Regions from separate parts of the Mesorhizobium sp. M1396 genome, predicted to be linked through region 1. Evidence: predicted binding sites of a transcription regulator. Region 1 holds the regulator's gene; each other region holds the start of a gene.
What was found. Region 1 encodes LexA, which represses DNA repair genes until DNA is damaged. Its sites were predicted from a motif close to TGTTCNNNNTGTGTTCNG; they were not measured.
Positions count from the first base shown of each region.

Region 1 (4,650 bases):
GGCAGCGGGTTCTTTCTCGGCAATCCAAAACTTATCGTCACCGATGACGGCGGCATGCCGATATCGGCCCGCCTTTCCTCGGGGATAGAAAAAGCCCGTGAAGCGATTGCCGACCACATCAGGGGCAGCGTCGGTGGCGCCGAGGGCGAGATCGCCGCGGCGCTGATCGTCGGCGTGCGCGCCGGCATTCCCGATGACATCAACGAAGCTATGCGGCGTACCGGCATCTACCACATCATCTCCATTTCCGGACTGCATATGGCGCTCGTCGCCGGCACCATCATGGGGTTGCTGCGCGGCGCCTTCGCCTTGTTTCCGGACTTTTCCGCGCGTCGTCCGGTCAAGAAATACGCCGCCGTCGCGGCACTGTTCTCGATCGCCGCCTATCTCATCATCTCAGGCGTCGTCGTCGCCGCCGAGCGCAGCTTCATCATGCTGGCGGTGATGCTGATTGCCGTGCTGTTCGATCGGGCGGCACTCACCATGCGCAATCTAGCAGTTTCGGCGATCGCCGTCATCGTGGTGTCGCCGCATGAAGTGGTCGGCCCGAGTTTCCAGATGTCCTTCGCCGCAACCGCGGCGCTGGTCGGCGCCTATGCCGGCTGGTCGGAGCATCGTGCGGGAAAGACGAGACCACCGCCGCCAAAGCGGTCGCTGCCTGGTTTCCTGACGCGAAAATTCCTGCTGGCGGCAGGCGGCCTTTCCATGACTTCCATCATCGCCGGCGGCGCCACGGCGCTGTTTGCCATCTGGCATTTTCAGCGTGTGTCGCCGCTCAGCCTGTTCGCCAATCTGGCGATCATGCCGATCGTATCACTGGTCGTCATGCCTTTCGCAGTCCTCAGCGCACTGGCGATGCCATTCGGCGCCGACGGCCCCTTTCTTTATGTAATGGGCAAAGGCCTGACGGCGATGATCGCAATGTCCGGATGGATTTCCGAGCGTTCGCCAGTCGACGCAATCGGCTTGATTTCGCAGCAGTCTGTTCTTCTGGTGGCGATTGCCCTTGTCATCGCGACGATGGCGACGACATGGCTGCGGCTGGCAGCTCTTCCTTTCGCGCTTGCCGGCCTGCTGACGGTCTCGGACACGCGCGCACCCGACGTGCTGATCTCGGAGGACGCACGGCTGGTTGCGTTGCCGATCGGCGGCGGCGAACTCGCGGTCAGCCGGGCCAGGCCGAACGAATTCACCGTCGACAACTGGAAGCGTGCGCTGACATCCGAAAGCATCATCGTGCCGGAGGTGTTCGACGAAGGCGACGGTCAATTCGACGTCGCGGATGCGGCTGAAATGCCGCCCGGAGCGCCGTTCTATTGCACATCAGGCGTTTGTCTCGCCAGGCATCCGTCTGGCGCGTTCATTGCCTATATCGAGGACCGAAAAGACACCTGGAAAGCCTGTGGTTTCGCCGACCTGATCGTCATCAATGACGCGACGGCCTATGACGCCTGTCACAACCCGCTGGTTCTGGTCATCACCAAACGGCAACTGGCCCGCAAAGGCAGTGCTGCCGTCTTCTTCGATCGCCAATCGGCGACCACGCCGGCGACAATCAGCTTCGCCGTGGACAGGCCATATCGACCCTGGCACGCGCAACGCAAGTTTTCGCGCGAGGCGAGAGGCCTGCCGCCCTTCAAGAGACCCGAGAAGCCAGTCGTTAAACCGCAGCTGCCTCAGTAGCGGCGGATCAGGCCAACGAGCTTGCCCTGCACCTTGACCCTGTCTGGCCCGAAAATACGGGTTTCATAGGCCGGATTGGCGGCTTCGAGAGCAATCGAGGCGCCCTTGCGGCGGAACCGCTTCAGCGTCGCTTCCTCTTCATCCACCAGCGCCACGATGATCTCGCCAGGGCTCGCCGTATCGGCATTGCGGATGATGACGGTGTCGCCGTCGAAGATGCCGGCCTCGATCATCGAGTCGCCCTTGACCTCCAGCGCATAGTGCTCGCCGCCCATGATCATGTCTGGCGGCACCGAGATCGAATGCGTCTGGTGCTGGATGGCATCGATCGGCACACCGGCGGCGATGCGCCCCATCACGGGGATCGACACGGCGGCGACCACGTCGTCGTCATTGCCTGCTGAAGACATCCGCGAAGACGCTGGCCTGATCTGCCGGCCAAGGCCGCCCTGGCCGAGACTGGCCTGACCAAGACTGCCCTGGATGACGCTTGGAGAGAACTTCTTTGCCGCGTTGAGGCCGGGTGCGATCGAGTCCGGCAGCCGCAGCACTTCCAGCGCGCGTGCCCGGTTGGGCAGCCGGCGAATGAAGCCGCGCTCTTCCAGTGCCGTGATCAAACGATGAATCCCGGATTTGGAGGCAAGGTCGAGCGCCTCCTTCATCTCGTCGAAGGATGGCGGAATGCCGCTTTCCTTCAGGCGTTCATGGATGAACATCAGCAGTTCGTGTTGCTTGCGCGTCAGCATGGCGGCCCCCAGGGTACCTGAAACCAGAATCGGAAAAACAAACCCAGAACAAACACTATCTGTTCCAGTTGTGTTCCGCAACTGTTTAAAGTTTAATGAATTTATTAGGGGGGTCGAAATTATTGGCGCTCGCCAGCGGGCCTCGTCGACGACTGTATGCCGTCACAATGCGCTTGCCGGCATTGAAATTGTTATGGTTAATGGGCTGTGGCCCACCCTTGGCTCAAGCCTGGCATGAGCTGCCCATGGATCCGCGACGGGCGCATTTCCAGCTTTCCGGGCGTTCGTTTGCCGTGAACGAAACGAAGCCAAAATGCCAACCTTGGTTAATCTATTGCAGCCTGCGCCGGCCACCAGCGGCGAACGCATTCGCGAGTTGAAAAATTCGTCCTCCGTCATCCGACCTGGGGGCAAGACGCGACAACAGATCGTCGGGACGGCCGCGTCAGGTCACGGCCTCCTTGACGGCGAAACGCTGGTCCTTCCATGCACTCGTGCGCAGAATGTCTTCCAGCACCTCGACCGCCAGCCACACGTCCTTGTAGCCGACATAGAGCGGCGTAAATCCGAAACGGATGGTTGACGGCGCGCGGAAGTCACCGATCACTCCGCGCTCGATCAGCGCCCGCATGATTTGATAGCCATGATCGTGAAGGAACGACACATGGCTGCCGCGCCTGGTCGCGTCGCGAGTGCTCTCCAGCGTGAGACCATAGGCGCCGCACTTCGCTTCGACGAGCTGGATGAACAGTTCGGTCAGCGCGACACTTTTCTTTCGCAATGCCGCCATGTCGACGTCGTTCCAGATGGCAAGCGCGCCTTTGAGCGCCCGCATCGACAGGACCGGCTGCGTGCCGCACAGAAAGCGGCGGATACCGGTGCCGGCAACATAACCCCGTTCGAAGGCAAAGGGCCGTGCATGCCCCCACCAGCCGCTGAGTGGCTGGCTGATCTCGCCGTGGTGGCGCTGGGCGGCATAGATGAAGGCTGGCGCGCCCGGACCGCCGTTGAGGTACTTGTAGGTGCAGCCGACAGCGAAATCAGCATTTGCATGATCGAGCTCGACCGGCAGAGCGCCCGCGGTGTGGCAGAGATCCCAGACGATCAGCGCTCCGGCCGCATGAGCCTTGCGCGTCAGCGCCGTCATGTCGCGCAGTTCACCGGATTTGTAATTGACGTGGTTGACCAGCACCACCGCGACGCTTTCGTCGATCAGCTCTTCGATGGTTGGCGCGTCGACGCCCGCGAGGCGCAGCAAGGCGCCATCCCGGGTCGAGGCCACGCCTTCGGCGATGTACAGGTCGGTGGGAAAACTGTCACCCTCGGCGACGATGGCCAACCGGCCGGGCCGCATCTCCATCGCCGCATGCAGCACCTTGTAGATGTTGGTCGACGTCGTGTCGCAGACGACGGTCTGGCCGGCCGCGGCTCCGATCAGGCGTCCAAGCTGATCGCCGAGTTCGATCGGCATCTCGAACCATCCGGCTGTATTCCAGGCCCGGATGAGATCCTGGGCCCATTCCTGGGTCGCCGCCTGCTGCAGCTCGCCGAAAACGGCATGAGACGCTGCTCCAAGCGAATTGCCGTCAAGATAGATCACCCCCTCCGGCAAAATGTAACGATCGCGCATGGCACGCAGCGGATCCGTGGCATCCATCGCTTCGATCGCAGCGAGATCAGGAATTCCACTCATGGTCGTTCAGTCCTCGGTTGTTCGCGAAGGGTTCCCGCTGCAAGCGCGTCCCCTCGGTGTGCCTGTTCTCATTTCGATGATGTCAGAGCCGGGTGCGGACCGTCCACAGCTCCGGGAACAGCACGACCTCGAGCATCTTCTTCAGGTACGAAGCACCCGACGTGCCGCCGGTGCCGCGTTTCAGGCCGATGATGCGCTCGACCGTGGTGACATGATTGAAGCGCCAACGGCGGAAATAGTCCTCGAAGTCGACCAGCTTCTCGGCCAGTTCGTAGAACATCCAGTAGCGCTGCGGGTCGCGGTAGATGGTCTGCCAGGCGACCAGGACCTCTTCATTCTCGGTTCGCGTCTCACGCCAGTCCGTGCGCCTGGCATCAGCGCCGATATCGAATCCGTTGCGCGCCAAGAGCAGCAGCGCTTCGTCGTAGAGCGACGGCTCCGCCAGGATCGCCTCCAGCTTTCCGCTGAGGTCTGGCCGGTGCTTGTGCGGCCCGAGCATGGCGAGGTTGCGGTTGCCGGCCATGAACT
Region 1 covers NZ_JAMYLA010000044.1:40,201-44,850, reverse strand. The annotation lists gene NKH02_RS25010 (ComEC/Rec2 family competence protein) at 1-1,683, shown strand, start outside; gene lexA (transcriptional repressor LexA) at 1,677-2,429, opposite strand; gene kynU (kynureninase) at 2,875-4,122, opposite strand; gene kynA (tryptophan 2,3-dioxygenase) at 4,205-4,650, opposite strand, start outside.

Region 2 (4,650 bases), on a different contig from region 1:
GACAGCGTCGTCGCCTGCTGGCCGATATGGATGTAGCCGAGGCCGACCTGTTTCAGCGTATCGAGCTTGTCGCGCACACCGGGCACTGCGGCGAAGAAGTCGACGCCTTCCTCGACGGTCATGTCGAGCACGTCGGCGATCGACTTGCCCTTGAACAGGACATCGAGCGTCTCTCTGTTGTAGCGCTTGCCGTGACAGACGTCGCAGGTGACGTAGACGTCGGGCAGGAAGTGCATCTCGATCTTGATGACACCGTCGCCCTGACAGGCTTCGCAGCGCCCGCCCTTGACGTTGAACGAGAAGCGGCCGGGCTGATAGCCACGCGCCTTGGCCTCGGGAAGGCCCGCGAACCAGTCGCGGATCGGCGTGAAGGCGCCGGTATAGGTGGCCGGGTTGGAGCGCGGGGTCCTGCCGATCGGCGACTGGTCGATGTCGATGACCTTGTCGAGGAATTCGAGGCCCTCGATGCGATCATGATCGGCCGGGTGCTCGCGCGAGCCCATGATGCGGCGCGAGGCGGCCTTGAACAGCGTCTCGATCAGGAAGGTCGACTTGCCTCCGCCCGACACGCCGGTGACGGCGGTGAAGGTGCCGAGGGGGATTTCGGCGGTGACGTTCTTCAGATTGTTGCCGCGCGCGCCGACGATTTTGAGGCGCCGGTTTTTCTTCGCCTCGCGGCGCACGCCGGGCGTCGCCACTTCGAGCGCGCCCGACAAATATTTGCCGGTGATCGAATTGGGGTTGGCCATGACTTGCTGCGGCGTGCCCTGGGCAATGATCTCGCCGCCGTGGATGCCGGCGGCCGGGCCCATGTCGACGACATAGTCTGCATGCAGGATGGCGTCCTCGTCATGCTCGACGACGATCACCGTGTTGCCGATGTCGCGCAGGTGCTTGAGCGTATCGAGCAGGCGCGCATTGTCGCGCTGATGCAGACCGATCGACGGCTCGTCCAGCACATAGAGCACGCCGGTGAGGCCGGAGCCGATCTGCGACGCCAGCCGGATGCGCTGGCTCTCGCCGCCCGACAGCGTGCCGGAATTGCGCGACAAAGTGAGATAGTCGAGCCCGACATCGTTGAGGAAGCGCAGCCGCTCGCGGATCTCCTTGAGCACGCGCACCGCGATCTCGTTCTGCTTGTCGTTGAGCGACGCGGGCAGGTCGGTGAACCACTGGTCGGCCTTGCGGATCGAAAGTTCGGTGACTTCGCCGATGTGCCTGCCGGCGATCTTCACCGCAAGCGACTCGGGCTTCAGGCGGTAGCCCTTGCAGACCGGGCAGGGCGTGGCCGACATGAAGCGCTCGATCTCCTCGCGCATCCAGGCGGATTCGGTCTCCTTCCAGCGGCGCTCGAGATTGGGGATGACGCCTTCGAAGGTTTTCGTGGTCTTGTAGGAGCGCAGGCCGTCATCATACTGGAAGGTGATCTCGCGCTCGCCGGTGCCGCGCAGGATGGCTTCCTTTGCCTCTTCGGTCAGATCCCTGAACTTGTCGCCAAGCTTGAAGCCATAAGCCTTGCCCAGCGCCTCCAGCGTCTGTGTATAATAGGGCGAGGTCGACTTAGCCCACGGGCTGACGGCGCCGTCGCGCAGCGAGATGTTTTCGTCCGGCACGATCAGATTGCCATCGATGGCACGCTGGCTGCCGAGACCGTCGCAGGTCGGGCAGGCACCGAACGGGTTGTTGAACGAGAACAGGCGCGGTTCGATTTCCGGAATGGTGAAGCCGGAGACCGGGCAAGCAAATTTTTCCGAGAACAGGATGCGCTCATGCGTCTCGTTCTTCGACTTGTTGACCGAATCCTCGCCGGTCTGGCTGGAGTCGAGCGGCTTGTCGGCGAATTCGGCTACCGCCAACCCATCGGCCAGCTTCAGCGCCGTTTCGATGGAGTCGGCGAGCCGCGTCGCCAGATCGCCGCGCACGACGATGCGGTCGACGACGACGTCGAGGTCGTGCTTGTACTTCTTGTCCAGCGCCGGCACGTCGGCGATCTCGTAGAAGACGCCGTCGACCTTGACGCGTTGAAAGCCCTTCTTCTGCAGTTCCAGCAGTTCCTTGCGGTACTCGCCTTTGCGGCCGCGCACCATCGGCGCCAGGATGAACAGGCGCGTGCCTTCCTCGACCGCCAGCACGCGGTCGACCATCTGCGAAACCGTCTGACTCTCGATCGGCAGGCCGGTGGCCGGCGAATAGGGGATGCCGACGCGCGCGAACAACAGGCGCATATAGTCGTAGATCTCGGTGACGGTGCCGACCGTCGAACGCGGGTTCTTCGAGGTGGTCTTCTGCTCGATCGAGATGGCAGGCGACAGGCCGTCGATCTGGTCGACGTCAGGCTTCTGCATCATTTCGAGGAATTGCCGGGCGTAGGCCGAAAGGCTTTCGACATAGCGGCGCTGGCCTTCGGCATAGATGGTGTCGAAGGCAAGCGACGACTTGCCGGAACCCGACAGGCCGGTCATGACAATCAGGCTGTCACGCGGCAGGTCGAGATCGACATTCTTCAGATTGTGTTCGCGCGCCCCGCGAATGGAAAGATATTTATGGTCGGCCATCGCCGGTCGCCGCCTCAGAATCTGGAATTTCCTGGAATGGCGGGTTTTCCCAGCCATCCCCTATGTAGGTAGTTTTGCCGCCACGTCGAGAGACGCCACAATTCCCGACAAAAGCCGTTTAAGCGTCTTTCGCGTGAACGGGCAAGTAGAAAGAACAAAGACCGAACACGCTCCTGACAAAGCTGTGCAAAAACTGACTTGCACGTAACCTCCCGACGATCACATTTTTCGGTAACCGGCTATTGAAGCTTGACGGGCGCCGGCTCCTGGAGGCAAGCTTCGGCAGTCAACGAAGCCGGCCGTCTTTCGATGGTCTCGCCGCCCAGAGGCGGCCTGCGAGACGCCGCAGGCATTAGCGATTTGTGCTTCGGACGACAACGTCGCAATGGACAAAAAGGAGCGGAGCTATGACGCCACCGGATCGTCCCACAGGGTTCCAGTCGTTACTGGAGCGGCGGCAGGCATAAGTGCCAGGGTTTAGCGTTTGCGCCACCCGACAAACCGTGACCTGCCATACCCCGTAAAAATCAGAGACTGCAGTCGGATCGTCGGCTGACGCCGCGTTGCATCCGAAATCTAGTGCCGGCAGTACGCCCCCGGTAGAAGTTGGATTTTAGATCCAAAAAGGCCCCGTCCGTTTGCGCAAAGCACGGCGGGGCCGTTTTATGTGCGGATGTCTTGTTGGCGATATGCCAGCGCAGCACGCCGGCACCACTATCGGTGGCGGGGCTGCCCGATTGAGCCGGCTCCGAGATCGACGGTGATGCTGCCGGAAATCCTGACATCCGTATCGCCGATCTTGAACTGGCCGTTGCCGTTGCCGGGATATGCATCGTCGGGTTCGGGAGCCGGCTTGGCGATGCGATAGTCGCCGGCCACGCCGGGCAGGGCGCCTTTTTGCGCCTGCGCCGAGCTGTCGCCGGCGAAGGCCGTGCCGCTCGAAAGGCACACGAGCGCTACAACGGCGATGACACGGTGCAATGTTCTGGGTGGATGAGTGTCGATCATCCCAGGACTATAGTGGCCTGCCCCCGATGGGACCAGACCGGCATCATCAAATCTTCGAAAGCCGGCAGGAAGCCGGGCCTGGCTTTATGCCGCCTTTTTTCGCGTGTCGAAAACGTGGTCGACGATGCCCCAGGTCTGGGCCTCGCGGGCGGTCATGAAGTGGTCGCGGTCCAGCGTGCGTTCGACCTCCTCATAGGTGCGTCCGCAATGCTGCGCATAGAGCCCGGCCATGTGCCGTTTCGTCTGGACGATGCGCTCGGCATGGCGCTGGATGTCGGAGGCTTGGCCCTGGAACCCGCCCAGCGGCTGATGCAGCAGGATGGTGGCGTTCGGCAGCGAGATACGACGCCCCGGTGTGCCCGCCATCAGCAGGAAAGAACCCATCGAGGCGGCAAAGCCCATGCACACGGTCGACACCGGGCAGCTGATGTATTGCATCGTGTCGTAGATGGCGAAGCCGCTGGTCACCACGCCGCCCGGCGAGTTGATATAGAGCGAGATCTCCTTGTCGGGATTGTCCGATTCCAGCGACAGCAACTGCGCGCAGACCAGCGCCGAGATGTCGTCGTTGATCTCGCCATTGATGAAGACGATGCGCTCGCGCAGCAGCCGCGAGAAAATGTCGAAGGCGCGTTCGCCGCGGCTCGATTGCTCGATTACCATCGGCACCAGACTGGCAACACCGCTCATGATCTTCTCTCCATTGTCCTTGTTCAGGCTGCGCGCAGCAAGCGGCGAAGCGTGTTTGCGGCGATCGGCTTGCGTGTACCGTTGGCGTCGAGCGAAAGCCGGCAGCTAGCGCACGCCATGGCGACAGCGGGCATTGCCTTGCGGGCGAAGCCGTCATGGACGATGCGCAGATGGGTGCCGCCGGAAACGGTTCGGGCAAGTGTGAAGGTGACAATGCTGTCCAACGGGCCGTCGAGGCGATCCTGCCGCGCGGCGTCGCCTGGCTGCTCCCGCCAGGAATAGCGCAGCAGCTTCTCCGGCTCGGCGTCGAGGATTTCGCATTCGATCGCTGCATCCGGCCCGACGAAGGCAAAACGATTGCCGGTCTCCGGCCTGATGTCGTTCGGCATCATCCATG
Region 2 covers NZ_JAMYLA010000009.1:71,185-75,834, reverse strand. The annotation lists gene uvrA (excinuclease ABC subunit UvrA) at 1-2,555, opposite strand, end outside; gene NKH02_RS08000 (hypothetical protein) at 3,270-3,563, opposite strand; gene NKH02_RS07995 (ATP-dependent Clp protease proteolytic subunit) at 3,648-4,253, opposite strand; gene NKH02_RS07990 (SRPBCC family protein) at 4,277-4,650, opposite strand, start outside.
Region 2: uvrA (excinuclease ABC subunit UvrA) is a predicted target of LexA. The motif match lies at 2,706-2,723, and genes of this name have one in related genera.

Region 3 (4,650 bases), on a different contig from region 1:
CTTTTCCACCTTGGCCTGCTGCCAGGCTCGCACCACGCCGGCCACCGTGTTGCGATCGGCAAGCCCGATCGCGGAAAAGCCCAAAAGCTTGGCGGCGACCACCAGCTCCTCCGGCTTGGAGGCGCCGCGCAGGAAGGAGAAATTCGACTGGATGCCGAACTCGGCATAGGGGATGACGGTCAGCGCGTTCATGCGAAGACCCCATGCAGGAACCAGCGCGGCGGGACCTGCGAGGCGCCGCCGTAGAGACCTTGCCTATAGAGCCAGTAGCGGCGGCCGTCGCCATCCTCGATGCGGAAATAGTCGCGCGTCGATACCGCCTCGTCGCTCGGCGCCTCGCGCCACCATTCCGCCGCGATGCGTTCCGGCCCTTCGGCCCGCGTCACCCGGTAGAGCGCGCGCCGCCAGCGGAAGTTCAGCGGCGGTCCCTCGGGCATTTCGGTGGCCGGCACATCGATGGGTTCGGGCGAGCGGAACAGCCGGATCGGCCGTTCCGGCGGGAAGATGGTTTTTGGCGCCTGCAGCCTGTCCGGCCTTTTCGGCGGCGTGGTCCGGCGCGGCGCTTCGGTGAAGGGGATGGTGGCGACGGCACGCTCCGGCAGATGGCTTTCGACGACGACCGGTTGCAGCACCGCGCCATCACCAAGCCGGGCGCGGATGCGGTCGGCGAACAGCGCGATGTCGGCGCCGTCGTCGATCACCTCGCCGGCAAGGTCGGCCTGCTGCATGTCGAAAGCGGCTGATGTCAGCACCGAAAGCCGCACCAGATCGAAGCCATAGCCGGCATCGATATCCTGTTCGAGCGCGGCCAGCCGCTCATGGAACAATTTCTGGATCAGCTTGGGTTCGCGCAGCGGCCGCGAGGTGCCGAGAGCGATGCGGCTGACGGCGCCGTCGACGCGAAAGAGCAGCAGCGCCAGCGTCCTGGCGCCCTCGCCGCGGCGCTCGAGGTCGATCTTCAAGGTCGTCGCCAGCATGCCCACCAGCCGTTCGATGTCCTCGGTCAGGGTGACGGGCTCGGCGAGATGGCGTTCGACCGAAAGCGGCGCGACGGGCAGGCGCGGTGACACCGCCTCGTCGAGACGGCCAAGCGCCTGGTCGAGGCGCAGGAGCAGCAAGGCGCCGAAGCGGCGGGCGAGCGGCGCGCGCGGTGCCGCCATGACGGCGCCCGCCGTGCGCAGGCCGACGCTTTCCAGGCTGGCGCGGGTCGCCGGCTCGATGCGCAGTGCGGCCAGCGGCAGGGGTGCCAGCAGCGCTTCCTCCTCGCCGGCATCGACGATGCGGTCGCCGGCAAACCGTGCCGCCGCCCAGGCCGCTCCCGGTGTCGCGGCAAGCCCGGCGCGGACGTCAAAACCCTGATGGAAGAAACGCGACAGGATGTCGTCCAGCATGGCGCGCTCGCCGCCGAACAAATGGGTGCAGCCGGTGACGTCGAGGAACAGGCCGTCCGCCCCGTCCAGCGCCACCAGCGGGGTGTAACGGTCGCACCAGTCGGCAAGGCCTTCGAGCAGGCGGCGATCGGCCTCCGGATCGGCCTCGACGATGTCGATCGACGGATGCATGGCGCGCGCATCGGCAATGCCCATGTCGCGCTTCAGGTGCAGCGCCTCAGCCCGCTCGTCGAGGGCCGAGATGCGCTGCGCGTTGCGGTCGCGATGGCTGATCACCAGCGGTGGGTGAGATGGCGGCAGGTGATCCGACGGCCGGGAACGCCAGGACCGCCCCAGACGCTGCCGCAGGATCCTTTCCACTGCCAGATAGGGAAACCACAGAGACAGGATTCTTTGCCCGGCCTCTCTCTTCGCCCCTTCTTTCGTCGCCCGCTCTTTCGTCGAATGCGCGTTCATCGGGGTTCCACTCCAGTGTGAATTGTCCAGGCAAGGCCGTGCGGCTCTTGCCGATGGTGAGGGTGAAGGCCGGGTGGCCGATCGAGCCGGCGAGCGGCCCGGCGATGGTGTCGCGTGGTGCCGCCGGCGCCGAGGCGACGATGAGGCGGACGGGGGCCGCCGTCGGCTCGGGCTCGGCCGCCTGCCGCAGCAGGAACACCGGCCGGCCCGCACCTTGCGCCCTTGCATGCAGCCGGCGCGTCGCGGTCAGGTCCAGTCGCCGCGGATTGCCGCGGATTTCGAGGATGACGGCGGCGAGCGCCGTCATCCGGGCCGCCTCCTCGGCGACCCACAGCGCATCGACAAGTCTGGGCGCCTCGGAAAACAGCAATTGTTCCGGCTCGATGCCGAACGAGGCATGAAGCCCCCTGGCATAGGGAAAGCCGGCTTCGCGGAAGATTTCCGTGGTGCCTATCCACAGCACCGGCAACCCTGGCGTCCGCTTGAGGATTAGGCTGGCGAGCGACAGGGCGAAGCCGGCGACGGCCCCGGCATCGCGGGTTTGCGTGCCATGGATTTCGCTCAGGGCTGCCTTCGGCAGGCCGCCACTCAAAGCGGCATCGAGACGCTCGACGCCGGTGGGCAGGAACGCATCCGGCAAAGCCGCGGCAATGCCGCGCCGGACGATAGTGAGATCGGTATTGGACGTGACATCCGTGCTGACGTCAGCATCAAGGGTCGCTGCGGCCGGCGCCCGCAGGCGCTCGGGCAGCGTTCCCTCGATTTTCGCGATCTGGCGGCGCAGGGCAAAAACAGTCTCCCGCGCCACGGCGGTCATCGCCATGACGGTCAGCTTCCACTCACAATTGTTCCTGTTATGTTCCTATAGATTCCAGAGAGCCCCCCAAGAGTCAAGCAGACTCATGGGGAATTTATTCCTCTCCACCTGATGATGCAGGCGCATCAGCCCGTTCATTTGCCGATTCCGGTGCGAAAGCCTATATGCCCGGGATCAAAGGACAAAGCATGGCCCGCATCTACAAGACCCGCACCTGGCACGACGAACTCTCGCCCTCGATGGAGGAAATGGAGTTCCTGGCGCTGGAGGCGTATGCCCATCTGCCGGAGGATTTTCGCAAGCTGACCGGCGAGATCGTCATCCAGATCGCCGAGTTCCCGACCGACGAGATCATGGACGATCTATCGCTGGAGACGCCCTTCGACCTGCTCGGGCTGTTCGAGGGACGCGGCATCGCCGAGCGCTGGAATCCGCAGACCGGCGAAGGCCCGAACCGCATCACGCTCTACCGCCGCGCCATCCTCGACTACTGGTCCGAGAACGAGGAAACGCTGGGCGACATCGTCACCCACGTGCTGATCCACGAGATCGGCCACCATTTCGGGCTGTCGGACGATGATATGGAGAAGATCGAAGAGGCGGCGGAGTAACTGGTTCCTACGCCGCGTGAACTGTCCATTCCTCTCGAGTCGGTCCAGAACCCAGCGGCGGCAAAGGCCTCTAAGATTTCGATTCAGGCAGGTTGGTCATCCGGCTGATGAAAAGATGCAGCGCCTTGCGCACGGCGAGCGATGGCGCCTCGGACGGATGCCACTGCGGAAAATGACCATCGACCGCCATTCGTGCCAACCCATAGACAAATGCACGAGCGGCAAGAACCAGATGATCGAAGTCCGTGTTCGCAGCCAACCGACCCTGTTGTTGCGCCTGGGTCAGCAGGTCGATCATCTTCCGGCGAATGGCTTCATTCTGACCCCGAAGACTGTCCGACCCGTCGAAATCAATCAGCGTTCGGGAACTGATGATCTGGAAATGCGTGGGATTGGCAATCGCCCATTCCAGATAGCCTTGTCCGATTGCTTCGAAGGCCACGACGGGATCCGCGCTGTCGACTTCTGAAAGTGCATTGGCGACGGCCTCTGTCAGCCGGCTCATGGCCTGTTCGGCGACCGCGGTCAGCAGCGCTGTTTTCGACTGAAAATGCCGGAAGGGCGCGCCGGGGGAAACGCCGGCCCGCTTTGCGGCTTCGCGCACGCTCACATTGTCGGGGCCGCCTTCCTCGACAAGTTGAATTGCAGCATCGATCAGCGTGTCTCGCAAATTGCCATGGTGGTAGCTGGCGCGGCGAGGCGTCTTGGCTTCTGCCATCTCGTTCCCTTCGTTCGGTAGAACTGCTTCACGCGTCCGTAGCATGATTCCGCAATTTATGTAATCACCGTTTACAACTCCGGCAAGAGAATGTAAGCAGCGATTACAGATGGGATCGGAACAGGCCCGCGGTCTTCGCGGCCGCCGTTTTCCCAGATGAGGAGACGACCATGCTCGCCACAACCGCCGAACCCCGCCGTCCGCAATCGCTCATTTCGCTTCAGAGGCCAGCCGAAGGACCTCGGCACGAGGAGAATTCCACGACTGTCCGGTCGAGCGCGGCTGTGCCCAGCGCTACGCTCTATCGGCTTGCTTCCGTCGCCGGGGTGGGAAGCGCGCTTATTCTTCTGGTCAACGCGGCTAAACGCAGCTCGCTCATCGCGACCACCGATCTGACGCAACTTCTCGCGCCAGTCGCCGAGATTTTGGCGCTTGGTCTTGTCGTAGGCCTGTTTCTTGCTTTTGGCCGGCGCGCGGGCCTGTTCGGCATGATCGCGTTTGTCGTCAACTTCGTTGCATTGGCAAGTTTGGTCGGCGTGGAAGTGGTGATCAATCTCGTATTTTCGAAACTTCCGCTGACAACCATCATCGACCTGCGCGCCGGGCCTCTCGGGCTGGCTCTGGTCGTCAGTTCAGTTCTTTTTCTGCTTGGGACGC
Region 3 covers NZ_JAMYLA010000047.1:9,038-13,687, reverse strand. The annotation lists gene NKH02_RS25705 (error-prone DNA polymerase) at 1-192, opposite strand, end outside; gene NKH02_RS25700 (DUF6504 family protein) at 189-1,667, opposite strand; gene NKH02_RS25695 (ImuA family protein) at 1,609-2,670, opposite strand; gene NKH02_RS25690 (metallopeptidase family protein) at 2,853-3,275, shown strand; gene NKH02_RS25685 (TetR/AcrR family transcriptional regulator) at 3,346-3,993, opposite strand; gene NKH02_RS25680 (hypothetical protein) at 4,164-4,650, shown strand, end outside.
Region 3: NKH02_RS25695 (ImuA family protein) is a predicted target of LexA. The motif match lies at 2,694-2,711, and genes of this name have one in related genera.